Regions from separate parts of the Exiguobacterium sp. E4787 genome, predicted to be linked through region 2. Evidence: predicted binding sites of a transcription regulator. Region 2 holds the regulator's gene; each other region holds the start of a gene.
What was found. Region 2 encodes Rex, which represses fermentation and respiration genes when NADH is low (regulators of the CRP and FNR family bind a similar motif). Its sites were predicted from a motif close to TTGTGAAATATTTCACAA; they were not measured.
Positions count from the first base shown of each region.

Region 1: the regulator Rex is predicted to act here: its motif matches at 3,697-3,714, upstream of cydD (thiol reductant ABC exporter subunit CydD).
Region 3: the regulator Rex is predicted to act here: its motif matches at 2,396-2,413, upstream of KNP80_RS01140 (L-lactate dehydrogenase).

Region 1 is NZ_JACSLY010000003.1:87,186-92,401, reverse strand. It holds gene arcC (carbamate kinase) at 1-271, shown strand, start outside; gene KNP80_RS05330 (glycoside hydrolase family 31 protein) at 450-2,792, shown strand; gene KNP80_RS05325 (Crp/Fnr family transcriptional regulator) at 2,928-3,614, shown strand; gene cydD (thiol reductant ABC exporter subunit CydD) at 3,742-5,216, shown strand, end outside.
Region 2 is NZ_JACSLY010000021.1:8,489-13,704, reverse strand. It holds gene KNP80_RS15280 (FAD-dependent oxidoreductase) at 1-1,075, opposite strand, end outside; gene KNP80_RS15275 (hypothetical protein) at 1,268-1,561, opposite strand; gene tatC (twin-arginine translocase subunit TatC) at 1,686-2,474, opposite strand; gene KNP80_RS15265 (twin-arginine translocase TatA/TatE family subunit) at 2,477-2,695, opposite strand; gene KNP80_RS15260 (redox-sensing transcriptional repressor Rex) at 2,695-3,351, opposite strand; gene KNP80_RS15255 (ABC-F family ATP-binding cassette domain-containing protein) at 3,501-5,216, shown strand, end outside.
Region 3 is NZ_JACSLY010000001.1:205,971-211,186, forward strand. It holds gene KNP80_RS01130 (M42 family metallopeptidase) at 1-98, opposite strand, end outside; gene KNP80_RS01135 (rhomboid family intramembrane serine protease) at 114-1,166, opposite strand; gene KNP80_RS01140 (L-lactate dehydrogenase) at 1,321-2,277, opposite strand; gene KNP80_RS01145 (DUF92 domain-containing protein) at 2,447-3,187, opposite strand; gene KNP80_RS01150 (5-formyltetrahydrofolate cyclo-ligase) at 3,196-3,750, opposite strand; gene rpmG (50S ribosomal protein L33) at 3,805-3,969, opposite strand; gene KNP80_RS01160 (1,4-alpha-glucan branching protein domain-containing protein) at 4,054-5,216, opposite strand, start outside.

The sequences.
Region 1 (5,216 bases), on a different contig from region 2:
CATTTTGACGGCCGTCGAGCACGTATTCGTCGATTTCGGGACCCCGTTGGCTCGGGCGCTCGAAGAGACGACGAAAGAACAGCTCGAGACGTATATCGCCGAGGGCCAGTTCGCACCGGGCAGTATGTTGCCGAAAGTTCGGGCGGCCCTTCAGTTCGCCGAGTCAGGCCACGACCGGGTCGCCGTCATCACGTCGCTCGAACAAGCCCTTGCGGCGGTCCGAGGCGAAATCGGGACGCGCGTCCGACTCGCCGCGACGCTCCAACAATAAGCTTAACGCCACAGACATCAACGTCTGTGGCTTTTTTCTGAATTGGCAACACATCGTTTTTTATCCGTCGACATGGGGAAGGGATGTTGTATGTCGATTTAGACATTGCTATCATTTTGAGTGTAAACGTTTGCACAATTTAGAAAGGGAGTGACGAAGAGCGGAAACGCTCGAGCTTATGCGTCTATTTGAAGAGGAGAACGTCTATACGCAACAAATGAAACCGCAGGCAGATGATCGAGCAATCGTCCAAGGGAGCTGCTATCGCTTCACGGTACTGACGAGCCAACTGATTCGGATGGAATACGCGGAAGATGGGGTGTTCGAGGACCGGCCGACCCAAGTCGTCTTTAACCGGGCGTTCGCAGTCCCGGAGTTTCGCGTGATTGAAGATGAGGCGGAACTGCAAATCATTACGGAACACGTCCACCTCTATTACACGAAAGGACCGTTCGCACCGAACACGCTCTACATCGATGTGAAAGGGAACTTCAGCACATACTATAGCCGTTACACGTTCAACGGACCAGAACGGACGTTGAAAGGAACGGCCCGGACGCTCGACCATGTCGACGGGGCTACCGAGCTCGAGGAAGGCATCGCCTCGAAGCAAGGCTACGCCGTCATCGATGATTCGAACTCATTTGTCATGACGGAAGACCGTTTCGTCGAACCGCGACGCCAAGGCATTCATGACTTGTATTACTTCGGCTATGGACATGAATATAAGCGGGCGCTGCGTGATTTCTATCAACTGACGGGGCCAACGCCGCTGTTGCCGCGAAAAGCACTCGGCAACTGGTGGAGCCGCTATTGGCGTTATGATGAGACGGAATATAAAGAGCTCATGCGCCGTTTCAAGACAGAAGACATCCCGTTCTCGGTCAGTGTCATCGACATGGATTGGCATGTCACCGATATCCCTGAGGAATATGGGAGCGGATGGACGGGCTATTCGTGGAATAAGAACCTCTTTCCGGACCCGAAAGGCTTCTTGACGTGGCTGAAGGACGAAGCGTTGCTCGTCACGTTAAACTTGCATCCAGCCGACGGCGTACGGGCGTTCGAAGATCAATACGCGGCGATGGCGGAAGCGATGGGACTCGATCCATCTCACGGCGACCGCATCCCGTTCGACTTCTCCGATAAACGTTTCATTCAAGCTTATTTCGAGCAGATGCATCATCCGCATGAAGTCGATGGCGTCGATTTTTGGTGGATTGACTGGCAACAAGGCTCGACCTCTAAAATGGAGGGGCTCGATCCGCTCTGGATGTTGAATCACTATCACGCGGCCGACATCGCCCGGGATGGCAATCGTCCGCTCATCTTCTCCCGTTATGCGGGGCCGGGCAGTCATCGCTATCCAATCGGATTCTCGGGGGACACATTGATTTCGTGGGCGTCACTGGCGTTCCAACCGTACTTTACAGCGACGGCGACTAATATCGGTTATGGCTGGTGGAGCCATGACATCGGCGGCCATTACCGCGGGTCGAAAGACGACGAGCTTGCCGCGCGCTGGGTCGCGTTCGGAGTGTTTAGCCCGATTATGCGGCTGCATTCAACGTTCAGCACGTTCAATGGTAAGGAACCGTGGCGCTTCGGTCTCGAGGCGGAGCGGTCGATGAAGACGTTCCTGCGTCTGCGTCATCAATTGATTCCATATATCTATACGATGAACTGGCGCAACCATGCCGGTGCTTTGCCGCTCGTTTTACCGATGTATTATGAGCATCCGGATGAAGACGCGGCATATGAGGTGCCGAATGAGTATTACTTCGGAAGTGAACTCATCGTGTCCCCGATTGTCGAACCAATGAACCGACAGCTACACGTGGCGGCGACGAACGTCTGGCTACCGAAAGGCGACTGGTTCGACTTTTTCACGGGTCATCGCTACAGCGGGGACAAATCGGTTCGCGTGTTCCGCGGGCTCGAGGAGCAGGCGGTGTTCGCTAAAGCGGGTGCCATCATCCCGATGGCACCGCATCATTCGGGTCGAAACGACACCGACAATCCGGCCGATTTGGAAGTGCTCATCTTCCCGGGCGCCTCGAACACGTTCACGCTCTACGAAGACAATGGGACGGACCGCGACTATGAGACAGGAGCCTACGCCGAGACGACGTTCACGCTCGATTGGGAGGAACGAAGCCTTCATATCCAGGTGACGGGGGATCGGTCGGTGTTGCCGGATGAACGGAACGTCACACTGCTCCTTCGAGGAGTGACGGGATCCGGCGAATATAAACGGGAGACACAGACGCTACGCCTTGAGCTCGGTCCAATCACGGACGAGCTGACCGTCGAGCTCCCGGTCGACGTGACGGCGAACGACCATCGTCTTGATCGGCTGTATCGTTTCTTGGACCGTGCCGAGATCTCATACGATTTGAAAGATCGGTTGTACCGCTCAGCCGCCGCGAAGACACGGCTTGAGGCATGGCTGTTCGATTTACACGCGCTCGAACTCGATCGCGACCTGCAAGACGCAATCATGGAATTGATGCTCGACTGAATAATTTGTTGTGACGGAAAAGGGCAATCATGCCCTTCTTTTTTTTGTCAGAAAATCGTCGGATTTTGTAAGCGCTTTCACAAAAGGGGTGTTTTATACTAAAAAAGAGAGGCAAGACGGATTGGAGGATGCGACATGAAACCAAAATGGACGGTAGACGAGTTGAGACAGCTTGATGTGTTCGCTAAATCTGCCACACGAGAGCTCGAGGCGCTGTTGCCGCATGTGTATTGCCGCGTGTATCGGAAAGGTCAGCTCTTGTTCATGGAAGGCGATCCCCGGGAACGGGTCTATTTCTTGATTAGTGGGTATGTGAAGCTCGAGCGTTGCAACGAGACGGCGACCCACCAATATGCGGACTATTTGAAGCCGAAGCAACTGTTCCCGTATCGCGGTTTGATGACGGAACCGTATTATCAACATTCAGCCGAGGCGTTGACCGATATCGAGGTCATCTACATGCCGACCGATCGTTTCGAACAGCTCGTCTCGCGGAACGCCTCGATGTTGCTCCATATCGTCGGACAGATGAATCGGATTCTCGACTTGCACGAGCGCCGTGTCCAAGACATCATCACGCCAAGTGCGACCGACCGGGTGCTCAATACGATTCATTACTTGATTGAAGACCTAGGGGAGCCGGAAGCGATGGGCGTCCGTGTCCGTTGCCCCTTCACGACGGTGGAGATTTCGCGGTTGTCGGGCACGTCACGAGAGACCGTGTCGCACATCTTATCGCGCTTGCGAAAAGAAGACGTGCTCCAATTCGATGCGCGTCAATTGATCATCGGGCATCCTGAATATTTCGAACAATCGCTTTGATGGCGCCGCGTATGGAACGTGGCGTTTTTTGCATGTCTAGCTAAGCGAAGCGTTCGCCTTGAAAGGGTGCATCAGGTATAATTAGTGAGAATCCTCACAAAGAAAAGTTTCCTTACTGATAGAAAGGATGAACGCAGTGAAACGACTGCAAGCTCTCGCTTTAGCAGAAAAACGTCATATCGTCGGACTCGTCATCGCGGCAGTGATGATTGGATTATCGATTTTGGCTCAAGCTTATTTAATTGTCGACATTGTCGATCAAGTCTTTTTAAAAAATGCATCGTTTGAAAGCATCGTTCCGACGCTCGGCTGGCTCATCCTCGCACTCGTCACACGAGCTGGTTTCGGCTATATGTCGGGGAGGATTGGGGCGAGTCTATCGGAGAAAGCGAAACGAACACTCCGCTTGCAACTGCTCGACCGTTATACGTCGAATCCGATTGAGACGTCACTATCCGGTCAATCCGGTAAAAAGGTGAGCGTGTTCATGGACGCGGTCGACGAGGTCGATGCCTACTTCAGTCAATATTGGCCGCAAGTCATTCAAACGTCGATTATTCCGCTACTCATTCTCGTCGTCGTCTTCAGTCAACATTGGATCTCGGGCGTCATCATGATGGTGACGGCACCGTTCATTCCAATCTTTTTTATCATCATCGGGATTGCGACGCAGAAGAAGTCGGAACAGCAGATGGAGAAAATGAATCAGTTCTCTGGCAAGTTTTTGGACGTCTTGCAAGGATTGACGACGTTGAAACTATACGGTCGGACCGAGCGCGAGGCGCAAGCGATTGAAAAGAGTAGTCTCGATTTCCGCGACGCAACGATGGTCGTCTTGAAGACGGCGTTCCTGTCGGGTCTCATGCTCGAGTTCATTTCGATGCTCAGCACGGGCGTCGTGGCACTCGAAGTGGCGCTCCAAATGGTCGTCTGGGAGAACTTGACGTTCTTCTCTGGCTTTTTGATTCTCGTATTGGCCCCGGAATACTATTTGGCGATTAAAGACCTCGGAGGTGCGTTCCACACCGGACGCGGTAGCATGGGGGCGGCCGATCGTATTTTCGAGGCGCTCGACGCACCGGATGAACGTTTGACCTGGGGCGACCGTATGTTGACGAGCCGGACGCCCGACCTCGAGCTCGACGCCGTCTCGTTCGCCTATGAAGGTGGACGCTTCACGCTGGACCCATTGAGCGGTATGATTCCTACTGGCGCTCATGTGGCGCTCGTCGGGGCGAGTGGATCTGGCAAGACGACCGTTTTGAACGTGTTGTCCGGACTCGTCAAACCGGACAGTGGACGTGTCCTCGTCGACGGAGAACCACTCGAGACATACACCGATTCGTCATGGTATGACACAATCGGGTACATCTCACAAAATCCGTATTTGTTCGCCGGTACCGTCGCTGATAATATCGCCCTCGGGGAAACAGCCGACGAGATAAAAATCCTTGAAGCCGCGAATGCAGCCGGACTGAACGATGTCATCGCGCAATTGCCGAACGGCATTCATACCGAGCTCGGTGAAGGCGGTTATGGATTGTCCGGAGGCGAACGACAACGACTCGCCTTGGCCCGTGCCTTCTTGAAACGTCCCGGCAT
Region 2 (5,216 bases):
CCTCAATCACAACACTCTCAACGTCGAGGCCGAACAGTCCAGCTGCTTCTTCTGTAAGTCCAGACGAGGCAATGTTCCAATCGTAGAGACGGAGACCTGACGTTCCTTGCGTCCCTTGATAACGGACACGCGGTGCGATCAAGTTCTCGGCGACGAGCGTTCCCATGCGGACGGCGTTCGTCGCGAGCGGGATGTAGGCATGTGTGCGCGCCGGGTTGTAATAGACGGCACAGCTGTCACCAGCCGCGAAGACGTCCGGGTTGCTCGTGCGCATATATTCGTCGACGATAATGGCGCCGTTGCCGAGCATGTCGACTTGGCCTTGAAGGAGTCCCGTGTTTGGGCGGAAGCCGACACAGAGGATGACGAGGTCGGCCTCGAACTCACCTTTATCGGTCACGACGTGCGTGACGTTTCCATCTGTCCCATGGAACGCTTCGACCGTCTGGCCGAGTTCGAGGTCGATGCCGCGTGACGTCATGTCTGCCTCGAGTTGGTCTGTGAACGACTTGTCGAGATACTTGTTCAAGATGCGGTCGGCACTATCGATGAACGTGACGTGTTTGCCGTACACTTCGAACGCCTCGACGAGCTCGACACCGATATAGCCGGCACCGATGACGGCGATGTTCGTCGCGTCTTTTGCCCGCTCGATGATGCGTTGGGCGTGGCCATAGTTTTTGCAGAGCTCAATCCCAGTCATCTCGATGCCAGGAAGCGTCGGGACGATCGGCCATGAACCAGTCGTGACGATCAAACGGTCGAACGTGTCATAGACGTCTTCTCCCGTGTCGAGGTTTTTCGCATGGACCGTCTTCGCTTCCGTATCGATGTTCAACACGTCGTGCTTCATGCGCATTGTCGCGCCGAGTTCTTCGAGTTCGGTCGGTGACGCGTAAAAGAGCTCTTCCGCACGTTTGACGACACCGCCGACGTGGAGGGCGATCCCACATGAGAGGAAGCTGACGTTGTCGTTCCGCTCATACACCGTGATGTCGAGATTGTCGTGCTTGGCGAGTAATCCTTTGACTGCTGCTGTTCCTGCGTGTGTACATCCGATGACTGCGATTTTCATATGGTTGTCTCTCCTTTGAGTGTTAGGTAAGTTAGTGTTTGTGATAAATATCACATTTACTTTCTGAACTTAGTGTACTATTTCACAAGAAGGTTTGACAATCCCTTTGCTCACTTTTTCACGTAATTATGTCTAAAGTTTGAACGGCTGGTGTGACAACAAAAAAACCGCTCCGCAACCGGAACGGTTCATTCATGAATGGGTCGTGCGTCTTGCTTTAAACCAGTGGTAAGTGACGACGCCGATATAGGTGAGGAGGCCGATCACGTACAGACTGAAGCCAATAAAAATCCACCCCAGCGCGTCCCAACCACGGACGCAGACGAGTCCGATGATACACGATACGTATCCCGCGAGGAGCAACATCAACGAGAAGACGAGGCTTCGCCTGAATCGCGATTTCAAAAAGTTCAGTCCGGCAATCAGCAACATTGTCGTCAACACGCCGATGATGATGAGTTCATCCCCGTAGTACTCCCAAGCCATCGCTTCTCCCCCTGACTGATGTTTAAGTAGTTTTATCGTATCACGTGGGTCCAGTGTTTATCTTGTTGTTAAAAACATTTATTTCCAATCATAAAAAAAGCATCGTCCCATTAAAGAACGATGCTTACTTCTCATTCATTTGTTTCATCAAATCGACTTGCTCTTTCACCATCGCCTCTTTCTCACGTCGGAGCACGCCCCGGTACGTGATGCGTGAAATCGATAAACTGATCTCATACAAGAAAAAGAGAGGCAGTGACACCATGAGGTGCGACGTCAAATCCGGCGGCGTGATGAAGGCCGCGATGACGAATAAGGCGAAGTAGGCGTACTTCCTGATTTTTGAGAGGAAGTACGGTGTCACGACACCGATGCGCGTCAAGAACATCGTCACGACCGGCAACTGGAACAACAGTCCGAATGGAATGGTCAGTTGCAGCAAGAACGTGAAGTAGTTCGACGCCCCGATGATTTGCGTCAGCCCAAGGTCTTGCCCGAGGTCCGTCGAGATATCGAGGACGAGCGGGAACAACCAATAGTAGGCGAACGCGAGACCGATCAAGAACAAGATGAAGATGATCGGGATATACGCGAGCGTCGCTTTCCGCTCATTCGGGTGCAGACCAGGTGCGACGAACGCCCACAGTTGATACAGTAGAAACGGACCGGACGCGACGAGCCCGATGACGAGCGCCAAGTTCAAGTAAATCATGAGCGGGTCCGCGACCCCAAAGGCGTTCAGTTCGAGCCCTCGTTCGACGAGGTCCGCCTGCAGATAGGCGAGCACGTATTTGACACTCGGCAAAGCGATCAAAAAGAAGGCAAAGACGACAAATGCCGACAGCATCAGTCGTCTCCGCAGCTCTGTCAAGTGATCGGACAGCGCCCGCTCTTGATCAGGTTGATGATTCATGATTACTGCTCTTTCTTCTCAAGTTCTTTCTTATCTTTCTCGTCATGTTCGTTCATCATGCCGTTTGTGGCATTTTTGAACTCACGGAGCGTTTGTCCGGCGGCGCGTCCGAATTCAGGCAATTTCTTCGGCCCGAAGATGATGAGCGCGACGATGGCGATAATGAAGATACTCGCTCCCCCAGGAATACCGACGACGAGCAACGATGATAGTAATTCCATTATTGATGGACCCCCTCAGCAGATGGATAGTGTTGCATAAAGTAAATGAGCGACTGGAGTTCGATCGACAAGTCGATATGATGGACGCGGACCGTGTCCGGCACAGTAAGCCTGGCCGGTGTGAAGTTCAAGATGCCTTTGATGCCGAAGCGGACCAAGTCATCCGCGACAGGCTGCGCATAGGTAGACGGCACCGTTAAGATGGCGACATCAATCTTGTTTTGTTTCATGATCTGTTCCATCTCATCCACGTGATGAATCGGGACACCGGACATCGTCGTGCCGACTTTTGTCTCGTCTGCGTCGAACCCGACGACGATATGTGTGTTATTGTTTTTAAGGAAGTTGTAGTTGACGAAAGCTGTCCCAAGATGACCAACCCCGACTAAGGCGACGTTCGTAATCTCGTCCTGATTCAGTGTCTTACGGAAAAAGTCTAACAGATACTGTACGTTATAGCCATATCCCTTTTTCCCGAGCGCACCGAAGTACGAGAAATCGCGACGAATCGTGGCCGAATCGACCTTGACCGCCTCGCTCAGTTCAGCAGAAGAGACACGCTGTTTTCCTGATGAATGTAGGCTTTGGATAAACCGATAGTATAGTGGCAACCGTTTGGCTGTCGCTTGCGGAATCTTTGGTTCGTTTTGACTCAACGGAAAGAGCCTCCTTTTTACGACGCGTTTCAAACGAATCTAATTTCATACACCTTGATTGTAAACGAATTCACATGACCACTCAATGAATATACCTGAAAAGGGGAAGAAATAAAGTATACTAAATAGAGAGAAAGGGGTTTTTTCACTTGATCCTACTGCAAGTCAATAACTTATCGAAATCATTCGGCGTCGAGCCGATTTTAGAGAACGTCAAACTCGAGATTCAAGAAGGCGAACGCGTCGCGCTCGTCGGCCGTAACGGTGCCGGCAAGTCGACACTGCTCAAAGTCATCGCCGGGGAATACAACTACGACTCGGGCGATATCATGAAGCCGAAAGACGTCACCATCGGCTACCTGGCCCAAGATTCAGGGTTAGAGTCGAACGAGACGATGTGGAACGAAATGTTGACTGTCTTCACCGATTTAATCGAACAAGAAAAGACGCTGCGCCGCATGGAGCAAGACATGGGTTCCGAGCGCATCTTGAACGACCCGGCCGCCTATGAGCGCCTCTTGTCGTCTTACGATGAAGAACAGCATACGTTTAAAGACCGTGGCGGCTATCAATATGAGGCGACGATCCGCTCTGTCCTTCACGGGATGCGGTTCTATCCGGACGACTTCGAACGCCGCATCGATACGCTCTCCGGCGGACAACGGACACGCCTCGCCCTCGCGAAGATGCTGCTCCAGAGTCCAGACCTGCTCATCTTGGATGAGCCGACGAACCACTTGGACATCGAGACGCTCGGTTGGCTCGAGAAGTATTTGAGCGGCTATAAAGGCGCCGTCCTCATCGTCTCCCACGACCGCTACTTCCTCGACCGCGTCGTCTCGGTCGTCTATGAGTTGTCGCGCCACCGGAGCCGTCGCTTCGTCGGCAACTACACGAAGTACCTTGAACAGAAGGCTGCCATTTACGAGCAAGAGAAGAAACAGTTCGAGTCGCAACAAGAAGAGATTGCCAAGATGCAGGATTTCATTCAGCGTAACATCGCCCGGGCGACAACGACGAAGCGGGCCCAGAGTGTCCGTAAACGGCTCGAGAAAGTCGACCGGATGGAAGCGCCGGACGGTGATGAGCGCAGCGCCGTCCTCTCGTTCTCAATCAAACGTCAAAGCGGGAACGACGTATTGAGCGGCAGCGACCTCGCCATCGGCTATGAAGAACCGATCGCCCAAAATCTCCGCTTCCAATTGCAGCGCGGCGAATCGGTCGCCCTCGTCGGCCCGAACGGAGTCGGCAAATCAACGCTCCTGAAAGTGTTGACGAAACAACAGCCGCCCCTTACCGGTGACATCCGCTACGGCACCGGCGTCGAGATTGGCTACTACGACCAGGAGCAACAGAACTTGTCGGACGCCAACCGTGTCATCGACGAGATTTGGAACGACTGGCCGCTCATGCGCGAACAAGAAGTGCGGAGTCTGCTTGGACAGTTCCTGTTCAGCGGTGACGATGTCATGAAACGTGTCCATGAACTGTCGGGTGGTGAACGGGCCCGCTTGACGCTCGCGAAACTAAAGCTCGAGCAACCGAACTTGCTCATCTTGGATGAGCCGACGAACCACTTGGACCTCGATTCGAAGATGATTCTCGAGAACGCCCTCGTCGACTATCCGGGCACAATTCTGTTCGTGTCGCACGACCGCTACTTCATCGATCGGCTCGCGACGCGCGTCTTAGAGATCACGCCGAACGGCATCGACGAGTATCTCGGCGATTATTCATATTACGTCGAGAAGAAAGAAGAACTCGAAGACCTGGCCCGACTCGCCCGCGAAGAGACGAAACAAGTCATCGTCAAGAAGCAGCGCGCCGACAAGGAACAGCAACGTGAGGAACGCCGGATGAAACAA
Region 3 (5,216 bases), on a different contig from region 2:
CCGAGTGCAGTCAGTTCTTGTTCGACGAATCCGATCGCCTCGTCCGTCATCCCGGACGGACTTGGAATTTCAACCAATTGCTTCAACGTTTCAATCATACTCTTACTCCTTTGTCATCGATTGTAGCCGAGCCAAAATAATGCGCCGGACGCCACGAACACGAGCCCAGCAAATAGCAAGCGACGTTTCTTCACGTGTTCATCCGGTAAGCCGACCACTCCCGCCATCAGAAAGCCCCCGACGAGTCCACCCGCGTGTGCGGAATGGTCCAAACTAGCGCCAAGGACGAAAGCGAGTCCCACGTTTAATCCTAACATAATAAACAGTGGAGGGCCGAGTGTCTTCATAAATAAGGAGCGGTCGCGAAGTCCGAAATAGAGCAGTGCGCCGACAAGCCCAAACAATGCCCCGGACGCGCCGGCCGAGATGGCTTCGCTGAACGCATACGACGCGACCGTGGCGATGACACCTGCCAACAGATAAATGGTGGCGAAACGCGTCGACCCGTACATTCGTTCCACGAGCGGGCCGAGTGACCAGAGCGCGAACATGTTGATGGCGAAATGGAACCAACCGATATGTAGAAACATCGGTGTGATCAGACGCCACCATTCTCCTTCGTCGATGAGAGGATTCACTTTCGCACCGAAGCGGATGAGCGTGTTCGGATCGAGCGTCGAGCCGATTGATTCGGCGAACCACATGACGAGGAACGTCACAAACATGATCGCGTAGACGAACTGAGGCTTCCCAAAGGCGAACCGTTGCTTCAGTTCATTTTTTCGTTGTTGGTCGAGAGCGACTGCACGCGGGCGATATGACGTTTCCGTTTCGGCGCACGGCCGCATCTCGAGCTTCACTTTTGCCGCAATCGGGAACGTGAGCGACGACAGACGCTCTTCATCGACGAGCGGGTCCCCATAAATGTGGACATGGAGCTTCTCTCGGCCGATTCGGGCCAAGCGAAACGAGTTCATGACCGCCTCGACGTCCAAGGCGACATGGTTCGCCCACGCCTTATCTGTCCGTATGTAGAGGTGATAGACATCCCCCGCTTTCGTGTCAAACAATAAAAGTGCCCGCGACGGCTCTAAGACGCCTTCGATGCGTCCTCCTGCTTCGACGGCACGATATACATCTTCCCAAAAACAAGCTGGTTCTGTCATGTTGGCTCACCTCCTTCCATACTTTCATTCTAAAGGAATTTAGGCGGGACGACAAAATCGAGCATCGCCCCAATCTGCCCCGCTCTTCCGTCTGCCCAAAAAAAACCGTAGTGGCGGGAGCCAACTACGGTCATGACAGAACGAGTAATCGTTTTTATAAGACAGGCTGCATCGTTTTCAATAACACTTCTGCCGAATGATGCATCTTTTGTTTTTCTTCGTCTGACAACTCGATTTCCACGACTTGACGGACTCCTTGGCGGTTGATGATGGCCGGTACACCGATATGGATATCGTTCAAGCCGTATTCACCATCTAAATGTGCGCCGACCGTCAACAACGTGTTCTCGTTACGGAGCACGGCCTTGACGAGACGGAGCAAACCGAGGCCGATGGCGTAGTACGTCGCGCCTTTGCGCTCGATGATGTGGTACGCCGCGTCCCGAACGTTGACGTAGATGTCTTCGAGGTCTTCCCATGTATACTCGTCGTTCTCTTCAAGCAACTGCTCGACCGACTTCCCGTAGATGCGGGCGTTGCTCCAGGCCGCGAATTCCGTGTCTCCGTGCTCACCCATGATGTAGGCGTGGCAGTTGCGTGGATCGACGTTGAAATAGTCACCGAGCATGTACCGGAGACGTGACGTATCGAGTACCGTTCCTGATCCGAACACGCGGTGCTTCGGTAAACCTGAGTATTTCCAAGCCAAATGTGTCATGATGTCGACCGGGTTCGAGGCGATGATGATGATGCCGTCGAATCCAGATGCCATGATGTCCCCAATCATCGATTTCATGATTTTGGCGTTCTTCTCGACGAGGTCGAGGCGAGTTTCACCCGGTTTTTGTGGTGCACCGGCAGTGATGACGACGATATCTGCTGCACCACAGTCCGTATAGTCCCCTGCCCAGACGCGCATCGGTGAAGAAGCGAACGAGACGCCGTGGTTCAAGTCCATCGCTTCGCCTTCCGCCTTCGATTTGTTGATGTCGATAATGACGAGTTCCTCACAAAGACTTGCTGTCGTCAATTGGTACGCAAAGCTGGCACCGACCGCTCCGGCACCGACGAGCGCGACGCGTGTTACTTTTGCATGATTTAATGTTTCCATATTGATTCTCCACCCTTCGAACAATCTGTTTCATGTTTTTGTTATGTCTGTTACATAAAGATTGTAACATCATTCACAAACACTCACTACTAAGGAAACCGTTTTCACTTTGGCGATATTGTGACGAAATTCACATTCGTTTGAAACATCTACATTTTCTGTACTACCCTCATCGTAACAAGAGGAAACTAATCGTCGCGGCCGCGGCGATCGACAAAAAGTTGACGGCGTCATTGCCGAGAAAACGCCAGCCCGACACATAAGCCGCCGGCTCACGATGATGCATTTTCTTCTCGGTCAACTTGCCGCACACACGGCATCGGTATTTCCGTTGCACCGTGGCCCCTAACAACGTGTCGACGACGCTGCCGCTCAATCCAAGGGCGATCAAGACGAGCGCGAACGTCACATCGATCTCGATAAATGGAAGCAAGGCGAGGATGATGACCGTTGCCCCGACAATCGACATGACCGTACCGAACACGGACACCCCACCACTCGTTCCCGGTTCGACTTCACGGAACGTCCGAATCGAGCGCGGTTTCTGCTTGGCGAGGACGCCGAACTCAGATCCCCACGTATCACTCGTCGCCGCGGCAATCGAGGCGACATAGGCGAATAACCAGGCGTCGTTTGGCGCAAGAATCATTCCAAGCGCCGTCACCATGCCGACACCCCCATTGGCGAGCACCTGCACGAAATCACGGGGACCCGATTTCTCAACAATCTCATCGACAGGCGCCTTGTCCCGGGCACGATATTTCGAGGCGAGCGACGATGTCGAGAAGAAGACACCGAGTAAATAGAGCCCGAACCAACCGAAACCGTAGCCGATGACCGTCCCAGTCACGACCGTTAAGACGGCACCGGAGCGGGTCAACGAGCGCAATCGATAGCCGGCAAAGGCCACCAAACAAGTTACAACGAAGATGGCGAACATAAAATCGTTTCCCTTTCCGTCACGATGAATTCGACAGGAATGTCGTGTGGCTCAATCGGGATCTCATCGAGCAGTTGAACGTCATAGGCCAACGCGATGGTCGTCCCATTGTACGTGGCGAGGTAGCGATCATAATAGCCGCCTCCCCATCCGATTCGATAGCCGGACCGGTCAAACACGCGGCCGGGGACGATACATACGTCAATCGAGCGCATCGTCGCTTCAGTCGTCGGCTCCAATATATTCATGACGCCCGGCTCGAGGTCTTCTAGCGAATGAATCTCATGGAACGTGAGTCCCTGTTTCGTAACTTTCGGCACAAACACTGATTTTCCTGCCTTCCATGCTAAGCGGATGAGCGGCAACGTATCAATCTCTAAATCGAGGGCGAGCGTGACAGCCACCGTGTCCGCCTCTTGCCACGCCTTCAGTTCGGTCAATGTATGTATGATGACGCGGTCCCGGTCCGACCGATCGTCGAGTTCACGGATTTGACGATGTACGTCTTGCCGAAGTTGTTTCTTTTCAATCACTTCAATTCCCCCTTGTTCAAAAAAAGGCCGCCACATGAGTGACGGCCAGTCTCATTATTTCACTTCGCGGTAAAGCGTGTGACGACGGAGACGTGGGTTGTATTTGCGCAATTCGAGGCGCTCTGGGTTGTTACGTTTGTTTTTCTTCGTGATGTACGTGCGATCGCCTGTTTCTGTGCAAGCTAGTGTGATTTTAACGCGCATTTCTTTCACTCCCATCTTACTAATGTTGTATCAAGTGCTTTTGCTTTACAGTCTAAGCATACTCAATTATCCTACCAATTTTTATTTGAAAAAGCAAGGTTATTTCGTGTTCTTTTTCAAACGTTTTTGCCCGTATGGCGAAGCATCGAGCGGCAGGCAGGTTTTTACGTTATCACCAATCGCATAGCGCATTCCGACTTCCTCAGTCGATAGTTGTTCGCAGATGTACACCGTGTCGGCTTCAGCGAGGACGCTGTTCTCGATTCGGTGAATCGCATCGAACAGACCGCCGTGTCCGTGCGGATTGCGGGTCGTTTCAAAGGACAACATAGTTGAGTATAACGGAACTTGTAGTGCTTTCGCAAGCGAACGTGCCGCAGGAATCGTCATCCAATCAAATTGATGGATTGCTTTGAACGGAACTTTGGCCACGAGCTCATGCGCAAGTTTGACGTATGCCACGTTTTGGGCCGCGACTTGGTTCATCACGTGCTCCAAGAACGGGCTCGTCAGACGGACGCGGTACACGTGGACGTGGTTGTGACGTTCATACTCCGGTAACCCTTCCTTGAACGGGGTCAAGACGTACACCGTCTCGCCTTCCGCCGCCCGGGCTTCGACCTCGTCGATGACACGGCGTCCGAGATCACCGACGACGTTGCCTGTATATTCTGGCGTCAAGACGAGAATCGCCTCGCCTTCACTGCCACGTTCCTCAGTCACGTAATAGTCGTGCGGAGACAGGAACGTGTCAATGTCAATGTCCACATCATCAAGGAACGGATACGCGCGATAATGGTCGGCGAGCAGTTCATCCGATAACTTGTCTTGATACAGGGCGGTCTCGAGCTCAGCGAACAGGCGTGTGTGCTCGCGGAAGCGTTCGGCTGCATATTGGGCCGTCGTCTGTCCGTCGAGGATGAAGGCCCAGTCACTCGATACGGCGAGGACGTAATGTCGCACGAGTTGAATGAGCGCCCGATCGACGAGCGGTGAAGCGTGACGATAATCGGCCACGTCTTTGACGAGCTGTGTCTCCATCATGTGCAAGTGACGGAGCATCCACTCGTTGCGCTCGTTGATCCACACATCACCATAGCCTTTGCGTCCCCACGTGTTCATCGAGACGTGGACCGTCTCGAGGTCTTGGAAGTGGCGCTCGAGGAACAGCGCTGGCGTAATCGTCTCAATCCCGAACTCTTCGAGCCGCTCGGCGACCTTTCCGAGGAATTCAGGTCCTTCAAACCACCAATGACCGAACA